3 regions of the Rhizobium sp. NZLR1b genome follow, and region 2 is predicted to be linked to each of the others. Evidence: predicted binding sites of a transcription regulator. Region 2 holds the regulator's gene; each other region holds the start of a gene.
The links. Region 2 encodes LexA, which represses DNA repair genes until DNA is damaged. Its sites were predicted from a motif close to TGTTCNNNNTGTGTTCNG; they were not measured.
Positions count from the first base shown of each region.

Region 1: the regulator LexA is predicted to act here: its motif matches at 2,272-2,289, upstream of HJB84_RS09270 (ATP-dependent helicase).
Region 3: the regulator LexA is predicted to act here: its motif matches at 2,280-2,297, upstream of HJB84_RS10040 (putative DNA modification/repair radical SAM protein).

Region 1 covers NZ_JABDWC010000005.1:111,457-115,643, reverse strand. Annotated here, with positions in the region: gene HJB84_RS09270 (ATP-dependent helicase) at 1-2,229, opposite strand, end outside; gene HJB84_RS09265 (VOC family protein) at 2,493-2,969, shown strand; gene HJB84_RS09260 (PrkA family serine protein kinase) at 3,377-4,187, shown strand, end outside.
Region 2 covers NZ_JABDWC010000022.1:74,834-79,020, reverse strand. Annotated here, with positions in the region: gene HJB84_RS25845 (ComEC/Rec2 family competence protein) at 1-1,449, shown strand, start outside; gene lexA (transcriptional repressor LexA) at 1,430-2,149, opposite strand; gene HJB84_RS25835 (VOC family protein) at 2,347-3,243, shown strand; gene kdsA (3-deoxy-8-phosphooctulonate synthase) at 3,240-4,085, shown strand.
Region 3 covers NZ_JABDWC010000005.1:269,805-273,991, forward strand. Annotated here, with positions in the region: gene HJB84_RS10035 (UdgX family uracil-DNA binding protein) at 1-1,042, opposite strand, end outside; gene HJB84_RS10040 (putative DNA modification/repair radical SAM protein) at 1,042-2,274, opposite strand; gene greA (transcription elongation factor GreA) at 2,529-3,005, shown strand; gene HJB84_RS10050 (glycosyltransferase family 4 protein) at 3,033-4,091, shown strand; gene HJB84_RS10055 (dicarboxylate/amino acid:cation symporter) at 4,154-4,187, opposite strand, start outside.

The DNA of each region.
Region 1 (4,187 bases), on a different contig from region 2:
CCAATTGTCGCGCGTGGCGTCGGTCTTGTTGGCCTGGGCGCGTTTCCAGCCGGGGGTGGAATAGGAATTGGCGAAGGGTTCTGATTTGTCGAAGCGGGACTGGCCGTAGCCGCCGCGGCCATACCCACCATAGCTCTGCTCCATTTCGGCGACCTCGACATGGGTTTCCGGCAGTTCGTCGAGGAAACGCGAGGGCAGGGTTGACTGCCAGAGGCCGTGGATGCGCCGGTTGGAGACGAACCAGATATGGCAGCGGTGTTTGGCGCGGGTGATGCCGACATAGGCAAGGCGGCGTTCCTCCTCCAGGCCGGCGCGACCGCTTTCATCCAGCGCGCGCTGATGCGGGAAGAGGCCTTCCTCCCAGCCGGGGAGGAAGACGGTGTCGAATTCCAGCCCCTTGGCCGAGTGCAGCGTCATGATCGAGACGGCATCGAGATTCTCGTTGGTCTCGGCGTCCATGACCAGCGAGACGTGCTCGAGGAAGCCGCGCATCGACTCGAAGCTTTCCATCGAGCGGATGAGCTCCTTCAAGTTCTCGAGGCGGCCGGGGGCTTCGGCACTCTTGTCGTTCTTCCACATGTCGGTATAGCCGGACTCTTCGAGGATCTGCTCGGCAAGTTCGGTATGCGGTGTGTTTTCAAGCAGTTCCTGCCACCGGCGGAAAGATTGAATCACATCGAAGAGTGCCTTTCGCGCCTTCGGCTTCAGCTCATCCGTTTCGATGATGTCGGCGGCTGCCGCAAGCATCGGGATATCGCGGGCGCGCGCGTAGTCATGCAGCGCGCGCACCGTCGTATCGCCGAGGCCGCGCTTCGGCGTGTTGACGATGCGTTCGAAGGCCAAGTCGTCGGCGGGCTGGGCGACCATGCGGAAATAGGCCATCGCATCGCGGATCTCCAGGCGCTCGTAGAAGCGTGGGCCGCCGATGACGCGATAATTGAGGCCGAGGGTGACGAAGCGGTCTTCGAATTCGCGCATCTGGAAAGAGGCGCGCACGAGAATCGCCATATCGTTCAGCAGATGCTTGCCGCGCTGAAGCTGCTCGATTTCCTCGCCGATGGCGCGGGCTTCCTCCTCCGAATCCCAGGAGGCGTGGACCTGCACCTTGACGTCGTTTGGATCGGAGCGGTCGGTAAACAGCGTCTTGCCAAGCCGCCCTTCATTATGGGCGATCAAATGGGCAGCAGCCCCGAGAATATGTTCGGTCGAGCGGTAGTTGCGCTCGAGCTTGATGACCTTGGCGCCGGGGAAATCCTTTTCGAAGCGCAGGATATTGTCGACCTCGGCGCCGCGCCAGCCATAGATCGACTGATCGTCGTCGCCGACGCAGCAGACATTCTGCTTCTCGCCCTTGGAGCGCTGGGCGAGAAGCCTCAACCACATATACTGGGCGGTGTTGGTGTCCTGGTACTCGTCGACGAGGATATAGCGGAAGCGGCCGTGATATTCCTTCAAGAGATCCGGGTTCTTGCGGAAAATCGCGATCGGATGCATCAGCAGGTCGCCGAAATCGCAGGCGTTCAGCGTCTTCAGGCGTGCCTGATAGGCAAAATAGAGATCGCGGCCACGGCCATTGGCAAAGGCGCGGGCATCGCCCTCAGGGATATCGGCAGGGCCTAGACCCTTGTTCTTCCAGGTGTCGATCATGCCGGCGAACTGCTTGGCCGGCCACCGCTTGTCGTCGAGGCCTTCGGCCTGGATCAGCTGCTTGATCAGACGGACGACGTCGTCGGTATCGAGAATGGTGAAATCGGAGCGCAGGCCGACGAGCTCGCCGTGGCGGCGCAGAAGCTTGACGCCGATCGAGTGGAAGGTGCCGAGCCAGGGCATTCCCTCGACGGCGCCGCCGACGAGCAGTGCGATGCGCTCCTTCATCTCGCGGGCGGCCTTGTTGGTGAAGGTGACGGCGAGGATCTGCGACGGGAAGGCGCGGCCGGTATTGAGGATGTGGGCAATGCGGGTGGTCAACACGCGCGTCTTGCCGGTGCCGGCGCCTGCAAGCACGAGGACCGGGCCTTCCAGGGTTTCGACGGCTTCGGTCTGCTCGGGGTTCAGTCCGGTAAGATAATCCGGCCGGGCGCCGCCGTCGCGGGCCGCCATCGCGCGAGCGGCAATGCCGCCGCCGGGGGCGGGCGCTCTTGCTGCGGGCGCGGCAGGCGGCTGCGGCTTGCGCGCCATCTCGTCCGGCTCTTCGTCGAAGAAGGGAATATCGTCGAAACTATTGCTCATGGCGCGTAATGTAGTGATTCGGGAAGGAAAGACCAGAAAAGATGTTCTGCTTTCATTCCCGAGCCACCGCTAATCCAAGCGGGTTACTGCGGGCGGCAAGGCCGCCGGCCGGCGCGGCTGCGCTCGCCATGTCGGCTGGAATGGGGCGAAAATTTCTAATCGCAGTCTGTCGGAACCGGCGCCGGCCGGGCGTCCTTGGATCGGGCTTGGATCATCGGGCAGTAGTCTGGGGACATGCTCATCAACAACAAGGAGGCTGTTGCATGGCGAAGGTCGTTTCAAATCTTTGGTTCGCGGAGGAAGCCCGTGAAGCTGTCGAATTCTACGTGTCTGTTATTCCCGACTCCAGGATCGGCCGCACCACCATATTGCCGGCGGAGACGCCGAGCGGACCTCCCGGCAGCGTCGAGCTGATTGAGTTCACACTCGGCGATCAGGCCTTCCTGGCAATGAAGGCCGGCCCGCTCGATAGCTTCAACCATTCCTTCTCGATCGCGATTCTCCTGGAAGGCCAGGCCGAGATCGATCGGATATGGGAAGCATTCCTAGCCAATGGTGGCACGCCGGAGGCCTGCGGCTGGCTGAAGGACCGCTGGGGCCTGTCCTGGCAGATCGTGCCGCGCATGCTTGCCGAGATGATCGCTGACGACAACCGCGAGCGGGCCAGGCGCGTGACCGAGGTGATGCTCGGCATGGTCAAGATCGATGTCGCTGCGCTGGAGAAGGCATTCAACGGCTGAATTGCCGCGGCGGGGGACGGTCGCGACGATTGGCTCACGGCCCGGATGCGCCCGTTTCCATCATGTCAGGAGCGGGTCGGCACGTGCTGGCCAGCATCGACTCTGCGCAGATTTGGCTGCCAATCGCCGATTTTTCCAGAGTTCGAATCACGGGCGACATTGCACACCCTTTTCATCTTTCTGTCACGTCGCGAAATGTGCTGATACCGCAGGGGTGCTTTTTTCAACTATAATGAGAAACAGTTTCGTAGAGTAAAAATAACCGGTGCATGCACGTTTTTGTGCGTTGCAAGAAACAGCCGGTGAGCGTCGAATATACCTACGAAATTATTGATTCTTAGGAACGTCGTAGCCATCTCGATGGTTATACGACTTTGAGCCTGCGGCATAACCTTAATGGAGGGCCCATGCTGAACGAATCCGTATTCGATGCGTTTACGCGCAGTTACGAAGCACGCCGCGAAACCGATATGTCGGTGGCCGAGTATCTCGATCTCTGCAAAAAGGACCCGATTGCCTATGCCAATGCGACGGAGCGCCTGCTCTCCGCGATAGGCGAGGCGCAAATGGTCGATACCGCCAAGGATACGCGGCTTGGCCGGATCTTCATGAACAGGACCATCCGGATCTATCCGGCCTTTACCGGTTTCCACGGCATGGAAGAGACGATCGAGCGCATCGTTTCCTTCTTCCGGCACGCGGCACAGGGGCTCGAGGAGCGCAAACAGATTCTCTATCTGCTCGGCCCGGTCGGCGGCGGCAAGTCTTCCTTAGCGGAGCGGCTGAAGCAATTGATGGAGGTTCATCCAATCTATGTGCTGAAGGCGGGCGACGAGATCAGCCCCGTTTTCGAAAGTCCGCTCAACCTCTTCGATCCGGAGACGATGGGGTCGCTGCTCCAGGAGCAATACGGTATCCCGCTGCGGCGCCTGAACGGGCTGATGAGCCCGTGGTGCCTGAAGCGGCTCGACGATTTCGGCGGCGATATTTCCCGCTTCCGTGTCGTCAGAGTTCAGCCTTCGCGGTTGCGCCAGATCGCCATCGCCAAGACCGAGCCCGGAGACGAGAACAATCAGGATATCTCGTCGCTGGTCGGCAAGGTCGACATCCGCAAGCTGGAGACCTACTCGCAGAACGATCCCGATGCCTACAGCTATTCCGGCGGGCTCAACCGCGCCAATCAGGGTATCCTTGAATTCGTCGAGATGTTCAAGGCGC
Region 2 (4,187 bases):
CTGTCGGCCGGCATCTTCTTCGTCGGCTTCCGGATGCTGCTCAGCCTTTTTCCGGGCGTCGCTCAGGCCTATCCGACAAAGAAGATCGCCGCCGCCGGCGCGCTCAGCGCCGTCACCGCCTACTACCTGATTTCCGGCTTCGGGGTCTCGGCCGAACGTGCCTTCATCATGATGGCGATCATGCTGGTCGCCGTCTTCTTCGACCGGCCGTCGATCAGCCTGCGCAATGTCGTTCTCTCGGCGCTCGTCATCATCGCCATTTCGCCGTCCGAAGTCTTGGGCCCGAGCTTCCAGATGTCCTTTGCCGCGACATTGGCACTCGTATCGGGTTATCAACTGTGGAAGGACCGGCGCGTCCGCGAAAACGCCTTGCTGAAACTGCCGGTCTTCCGACCGGTCGTTGCCGTCGCCGGCTTCTTCGGCGGCGTCTTCCTGACCTCGCTGATCGGCGGTTTTTCCACGGCGCTGTTTTCGATCGAACATTTTCATCGCCTGACCGCTTACGGGCTGCCGGCAAATCTCGCGACGATGCCGATCATCTCCTTCATCGTCATGCCGGCCGGGCTGCTGGCGATGTTGCTCATGCCGTTCGGTCTGGACGTTCCGCTCTGGAAGGTGGTCGGCCTCGGCCTCGACCTGGTGATTGCGGTCGCCAAAACGGTGTCCGGTTGGGGCGGTGATATCGGCATCGGCCGCTTGCCGGCTTGGTATTTCGCTGTCGCCGTGGCCGGCTTTCTGCTGCTGACGCTGCTGCGCACCCGGCTGCGCCATATCGGCACATCGATTATCGCCGTCTCTACGCTCGGCGTGCTGCTTCTGCCGCTTCCCCGGGCGCCGGATCTGGTGATTTCGGAGGATGGCAGTCTCGTCGCAGTGGTCGCGGCTGCGGCAATCGCTTCCAACCGCGAAAACCCGCCGGATTTCATCTTCGATCAGTGGCAGAGAGCACTTGTCCTGCCGACGCATTTCCCGCCGAAAATGCTGGATGGTCCCGCTGTCCCGCCGGAGGGAGACGACCGCCGCGTCAGGCTTTCCCGCGATCAGCAGAATGAAGCGAGGGCGGCGATGCGGGCGGCTGTCGCCGGTGGTGAAGCAAACCGCTTTTCCTGCGTCAAAAAGGCCTGGTGCACATCAAGGCTCGGCAATGGTCATGTGGTTGCCGTCATCGACAACGCTGCCTATCTCGGTCCGGCTTGCGACGCGGCGGATATCGTCGTGACGTCGGTCCGCCTGCGGTTCAACAGCTGCCGATCAGGAGCGACGCTCTTTACCGGTGAGACGCTGCGCAGGACTGGCTCCGTCGAGCTGCGCTTCGCCGATGCCGGCCTGGAGGTCGTGACCGCATTCGAAACCCTGTCGCGCCCATGGAAGCGCCATCGCGCCTATGACTGGCGCAGCAACAGTTTTGCCGAATCCGGCCTCTCCAATGTCAGTGATAGCGGCGAATGAGGCCGACGAGCTTGCCCTGCACCTTGACGCGGTCCGGCCCGAAAATCCGGGTCTCATAAGCCGGATTGGCAGCCTCCAGCGCGATCGAGGCGCCCTTGCGGCGGAAACGTTTGAGCGTCGCTTCTTCGTCATCGACCAGGGCAACGACAATGTCGCCGGGACTTGCGGTGCTGCCGTTGCGGATGATTACCGTGTCGCCGTCGAAGATGCCGGCGTCGATCATCGAATCGCCCTTGACCTCCAGCGCATAATGTTCGCCGGAGCCGAGCATGTCTGCGGGAACGACGATGTCGTGGGTGTTATTCTGGATCGCCGAGATCGGAACGCCGGCAGCGATCCGGCCCATGACCGGCACGGAGACGGAGTTGCCGTTATCGGCGACCGGTTTTGCAGGAGCGGGGGCGGCGACCGGCTGCGGCTTGCCGAGGCTGCCCTCGATGACGCTTGGCGAAAAGCCGCGCCGGGGCTGGATGCTCGGGCTGTAGGCCTCCGGAAGCTTGATGACCTCGAGCGCCCGGGCGCGGTTCGGTAGGCGGCGAATGAAGCCACGCTCTTCAAGCGCTGTGATCAAACGATGAATGCCGGATTTCGAGGCCAGATCCAGGGCATCCTTCATTTCGTCGAAAGAGGGCGGAATGCCGGATTCCTTCATGCGCTCATGAATGAAAAGCAGGAGCTCCTGTTGTTTGCGCGTGAGCATCGACGTGTGACCCCTTGATTGAAACAAATCCAGAACAGAACACTATATGTTCCATATGTGTTCCGCAAGTAGCTAAATTTCCGTAAAACTTGCCGCCAACTCGTTGAGTTTTTTATTTTCATTCGCCGGATTGGCGCACATGTCTTGCATTGAAGGTGGCGCTGTCGCACCCTCTTGGCGTTTCAGGGAGGGATATCATGAACGAGCACTCGGCCAAACCGCACCCGCTGGATCATGTCGTGCTGCCCGTTGTCAATATCGACCTGGCGCGCGAAAGGCTCGGCAAGCTTGGCTTCACCGTTGCCGCCGATGCCCGCCATCCCTTCGGAACGGAGAATGCCTGCGTCTTCTTTGCCGACAAGACCTATCTGGAGCCGCTCGGTATCGCCAGCCGCGAGGAGAGCGAGGCATCGGCGCGGCAAGGCAATGTCTTCACCGCCCGCAATCGGGCCTTCCGCTTCCGCTGTGGCGAGGAGGGGCTTTCGGCGGTGGCGTTCGGCACCGAGGATGCCGGCCGCGCTCATCGGAGCTTCGTCGGCAGCGGATCGAGCGCCGGCGACATGCTGCAGTTCAGCCGGCCGATGAAAATGCCGGACGGTTCCGAGACCATGGCCGGCTTCAAGCTGGCCTTTGCCGCTGAGTTGCGCGCGCCGGATTTCTTCCTCTTCTGTGTTGAGCGCATCAATCCTCTGCCGGCCGATCGCGGTGCGCTAGAGACGCATGCCAATGGCGTCACCGGCATTGCCGAGATCGCGCTTTGCGCGCCGGACCCCTCTGCATTCGCCGCCTTCGTCAGCCTTGCAACGGCGCAATCGGCCGTCGAGAAAACCGGTTTCGGCGTTAATATCGCGGCGCCGAATGCGAAAATCAGCCTGATGACGCCGGAAGGGCTGGAGGCCTATTTCGAGATCGCCGTCGCATCCGCCGACCGCGGCCTGCGCGGCCGGGCTATCCTCTTTGCCGTCACCGATCTTGCCGTGACAGAAGCGCATTTGGCTGCTAACGGAGTGACCTACACGCGCAAGAACAATCGCATTCTGGTGAAGCCCGCGCCCGGGCAGGGCACGCTCTTCGCCTTCGAGGAAACACGATGAGCACTGATACGAATTCCGAAGTCAGGATCGGCGAGGGCGCAGGCCAGGTCACATTTTCCAATACCGGCCGCCTGTCGCTGATTGCCGGCCCTTGCCAGATGGAGAGCCGCGACCACGCCTTCATGGTTGCCGGCACACTGAAGGAGCTTTGCGCCAAACTCGGCATCGGTCTCGTCTACAAGAGCTCCTTCGATAAGGCAAACCGCACCTCGCTCTCTGCCGAACGCGGCATCGGGCTTGAAAAGGGCATGCAGATCTTCGCCGACCTGAAGAAGGAGTTCGGTTTTCCCGTCCTGACCGACGTCCACACCGCCGAGCAATGCGCCGCGGTGGCAAAAGTGGTCGATGTCCTGCAGATCCCGGCTTTCCTCTGCCGCCAGACCGACCTTCTGATCGCCGCCGCCGAGACCGGCCGCGCCGTCAATGTCAAGAAGGGCCAGTTCCTCGCTCCCTGGGATATGAAAAACGTCCTGAAGAAGCTCAATGCCAGCGGCAATCCGAACGTGCTGCTGTGCGAACGCGGCGCCTCCTTCGGTTATAACACTTTGGTCTCCGACATGCGCTCGCTGCCGATCATGGCGTCGATGGGCGCGCCGGTTGTTTTCGATGCAACGCATTCCGTGGCGCAGCCGGGCGGGCAGGGCGATTCCTCCGGTGGTCAGCGGGAATTTGTGGAAACGCTGGCGCGCGCAGCGGTGGCGACCGGTATCGCCGGCGTGTTCGTCGAAACCCATCAGGACCCCGACAACGCACCGTCCGACGGCCCGAACATGGTCTATCTCAAAGACATGCCGCGGCTTTTGGAAAAGCTGCTCGCCTTCGATGCTGTCGCCAAGGGCTGACAGTCAAAAGCCTGACATGTTCGTGCTATAGCGACGTTCAGACATGCAGGTCGAGGGTGTCGCAATGCGCCATTGTAATTTGCACGCCTTCGATTATGACAG
Region 3 (4,187 bases), on a different contig from region 2:
GCCGGCCGGCCGGCCCGACGAAGGGGCGTCCTGCTATATCCTCCTGGTCGCCCGGCTGCTCGCCGACGAACATCACCTCTGCATCGCGCGGTCCCTCCCCGAAGACGGTCTGCGTCGCCTTGGCATGAAGCGGGCAGCGGGTGCAGACGTCAGCTTCCGCGCGCAACGCTTCCAGCGTGCCGGCCGGCGCCTCGGGTTCGGCAGGGATATTGCGCGCCACGTCCTGCAGGCGGTCGTGAAAGGGCAGCGATTGCGTCGCCTCGCGCGCGGCCATGGCCCGCACCTTGCTCTCCGCCGATGCGATCAGCCCGGGGATGAGGTCGGCCTCCGGCAGGTTCTTCCAATATTTTTTTGGCATTTCCGCTTGCATCGCCTTCAGCTTCAATCGCGCCGGGTTGAAGATGCTGGCATAGTAGGTGCGCCAGAGTTCATCGGTGGCATCGGTGAGATTGGGCTTCTCGCATGGCGCGTTGCTCATCGTCAGCCGCTCGCCGTCCCAGGCGGCCGACCCCTTGGGCGTGACGATCAGCCAATCCATGTCGGTGAAACGGCGCTGGAAGAAGGGCGCCGTGCGCCGGACGATATGGTGGTCCGGCTCAAACCAGGCGAGGAATTTTCGACGATCTGCCGTTGCGGCACCAACCTCCTTGAAGCGGACGAAAGCGGTCATCTTGTGCGCGTCACGCCGAACGTTTTTCGCCATCAGCCGGGCCCGCACGACGTCCTCGTCGGAGGCCACTTCCAGCAATTGCCGGTCCAGTTGCAGTCGCCAGAGCAGTCGGTAAAGCAACGAGAACCGTGCCGGATCGGAATGGCAGAGAACCGTTTCCGCCAGCTCGATGAAGGCCGGCGGCACCGTCATTGGCTTGCGTGTTATCGCAGGCGTCGGCGGCATGGCGTCGCGTTGAAATGCAAGATCCGGCTCCGCGGCTTTTTCGCGCCAATCGATTTCATCAGGCAATATGCCGGCGGCGGCAAAAGCGCGCGCGGCATCGCGCCATTCGGCAAGCTCGCCCCGTCCTGCAAGCACGACCCGGCGCATCACAGCAACGACAATTGTTCGGGTTTCGGCTCGAACATGGCGCGAAGGTCCGGCCGGTCGATCAGCCGGCGCGGCGACCAGCCTTCCGCCGAGATGAAAGATTGGACCTTCTTGATCGACACGCCGAGCCGCGAGAGATCGTCGAGCCGCAGGCGACGAAACCGGCGTGCCGAAACGATCGCTTTGACGGTCTTGGTCCCGAGACCCGGCACACGCAGCAACCGCTCGCGCTCGGCCCTGTTGATATCGACGGGAAAATCGGCGCGGTTGGCGAGCGCCCAGGCAAGTTTGGGGTCGAGGTTAAGATCGAGCATGCCGCCCACCTGGTTGGCGGTGATCTCATCGATGCCGAAACCATAGAATCGATAGAGCCAGTCGGCCTGATAGAGCCGGTGTTCGCGCATCAGCGGCGGTTTGATCAGCGGCAGGTTTTTGGACGAATCCGGGATCGGGCTGAAGGCGGAATAATAGACACGCTTCAGGCCGTAGCTGCTGTAAAGCCTGCCGCTGGTCGCCAGGATCGTCGCATCGTTCGCTCCGTCGGCGCCAACGATCATCTGCGTGCTCTGGCCGGCCGGCACGAAACGCTGACGCTTCTTTGTCTGCAGCGTCGGTTCGCCGGCGGCTTCGATCTTCAGCCTGAGATCGCCCATTGATCGGCGGATATTGGCGGGTTTCTTTTCCGGCGCAAAGCGGCTGATGCCGTTATCCGTCGGCAACTCGATATTGAGCGACAGCCGGTCGGCATAGAGTCCCGCCTCCTCGATAAGACGCGGCGATGCTTCGGGGATTGATTTCAAATGGATATAGCCGCTAAAATTATGCGTCACACGCAGTTCGCGGACGATGCGGACCATCTCTTCCATCGTGTAGTCGGACGAACGAATAATGCCCGAGGAAAGAAACAGGCCTTCGATATAGTTGCGGCGGTAGAATTCCAGCGTCAGCCAGATGACCTCCTCGGGCGTGAAGCGCGCCCGTTCGACATTGCTCGACGAACGATTGACGCAATAGGCGCAGTCGTAGACGCAGAAATTGGTCAGCAATATTTTGAGAAGCGAAATGCATCGCCCATCCGGGGCATAGGCATGGCAGATGCCGGACCCCTCGGTCGAGCCGAGCCCGCCGCTTGCCGCCGAATCGCGTTTCACCGTGCCGCTGGACGCGCAGGAAGCATCATATTTCGCTGCGTCGGAAAGGATGGCCAAGCGTTCTGTTAGCGACTTCTTCATTAGAATGTTCACTATATGTTCCTTAGAACAAAGTCAACCGCGGTGGTCCGATCTTTTGCTGGTTTTTGCGACGGACGACCCGCTGTCGCGGCGGCTCGCATTTCGTTTATCCGAATTTTCTGGAAATCGGCCTTGGCGATCTGCTATAAGCACTTAACTAGGATTGTGGCACGGTTCCGAAGCTCCCCTTCGGGACCTGTTTTCTTTTGTGTTTGCGCCTAACTGCGTGGATACAAGGAGTGAAGGACAGAAAAATGGTTGAAAAGGTACCAATGACACCGGGTGGCTTCGTCAAGCTGCAGGAAGAACTGCGCTGGCGTCAGCAGGAGGAGCGCCCTCGAATCATCGAGGCGATCGCCGAAGCCCGTGCCCATGGCGACCTTTCCGAAAACGCCGAATATCACGCCGCCAAGGAAGCCCAGAGCCACAATGAAGGCCGCATCAGCGAACTGGAAGACCTGACGGCGCGCGCCGAGGTCATCGACCTGACGAAGATGTCGGGCGACAAGATCAAGTTCGGCGCCAAGGTGAAGCTCGTCGACGAGGACACCGAGGAAGAAAAGACCTACCAGATCGTCGGTGACCAGGAAGCCGACGTCAAGGCCGGCCGCATCTCCATCTCCTCCCCGATCGCCCGTGCGCTGATCGGCAAGGAGGTCGGCGATTCCATCGAGGTCAATGCGCCCGGCGGCGCCAAGGCCTACGAAATCCTCCAGGTTTCCTGGGGCTGATTGGCCGCCAGATACGAGACCCCTCCCGTGCCGGACATTCGTGACGTCGAGATCATCGCGCCCAATTTCAAGCGCCGGCTCTCCGGCGTCACCTCGACCATCGTCCAGCTCATCCCCTGCCAGATCCGGCTCGGCATCAGGATCGCAACTCTCGGTCCCGGCCTGCCGGAGGGCCTGCCGAAACTGAGATGGTCACAGCTCCTCGGCCTCTGGCGCCAGCCGGCGCGCCGGCGCCAGCGCGTCTGGCACGCCCGCCGCAACAACGAGATGGCCGTCGGCATAATGCTTCGCCATCTCCTGCGCATGCAGCTGAAGCTGCTTTTCACCTCGGCCGCCCAACGCCGCCATACCGCCTATACGAAATGGCTGATCCGCCGCATGGACGCTGTTATCGCGACCAGCGACCGTTCCGGCTCGTTCCTCGAGGTGCCGCACACGGTCATCCAGCACGGCGTCGACCTTGCCCTGTTCCATCCGCCGGAAACGACAGACGACGGCATCGCCGCTGCCGGTCTGCCCGGCCGCCATCTCGTCGGCTGCTTCGGCCGCGTGCGCCATCAGAAGGGCACCGATCTTTTCGTGCAGGCGATGATCGAACTCTTGCCGCAGCATCCCGAGTGGACGGCGGTCGTCTCCGGCCGGGTAACGGCGGAGCACACGGCATTCGCAGACAGGCTCAAGGCCGATGTCGCCGCCGCCGGGCTTAGCGACCGTATCCTCTTCCTCGGCGAAGTGCCTGATATCAAGGTCTGGTATCGCCGCCTGACGCTTTACGTCGCCCCCTCCAGAAACGAGGGCTTCGGCCTGACGCCACTCGAAGCCATGGCCTCGCGCACTGCCGTCGTGGCATCGGACGCGGGCGCCTATTCCGAACTCGTCGTCACGGGCGAGACAGGGGCGGTGATCGCCGCCGGCGATGGCAAGGCGCTGACTCGGGCCATCGCCCCCTATATCGCAGATCCCGGTCTGGCGATCGCGCATGGCGAGAATGCACTGCGTCATGTCAGGGCGCACTTCGCGCTGGAGAAGGAAGCGAGTGCGATCGGCGCCGTTTACGACCGGCTTCTTGGCGACAATAACCGCTGATGCAGAAAGAGAAACGGCCCGTCGAATAACGGGCCGCTCCGTAGATGCGATGAAGTGACTGGTTATTCGGCGGGCTGGAAACCTGCGGCCGAAATA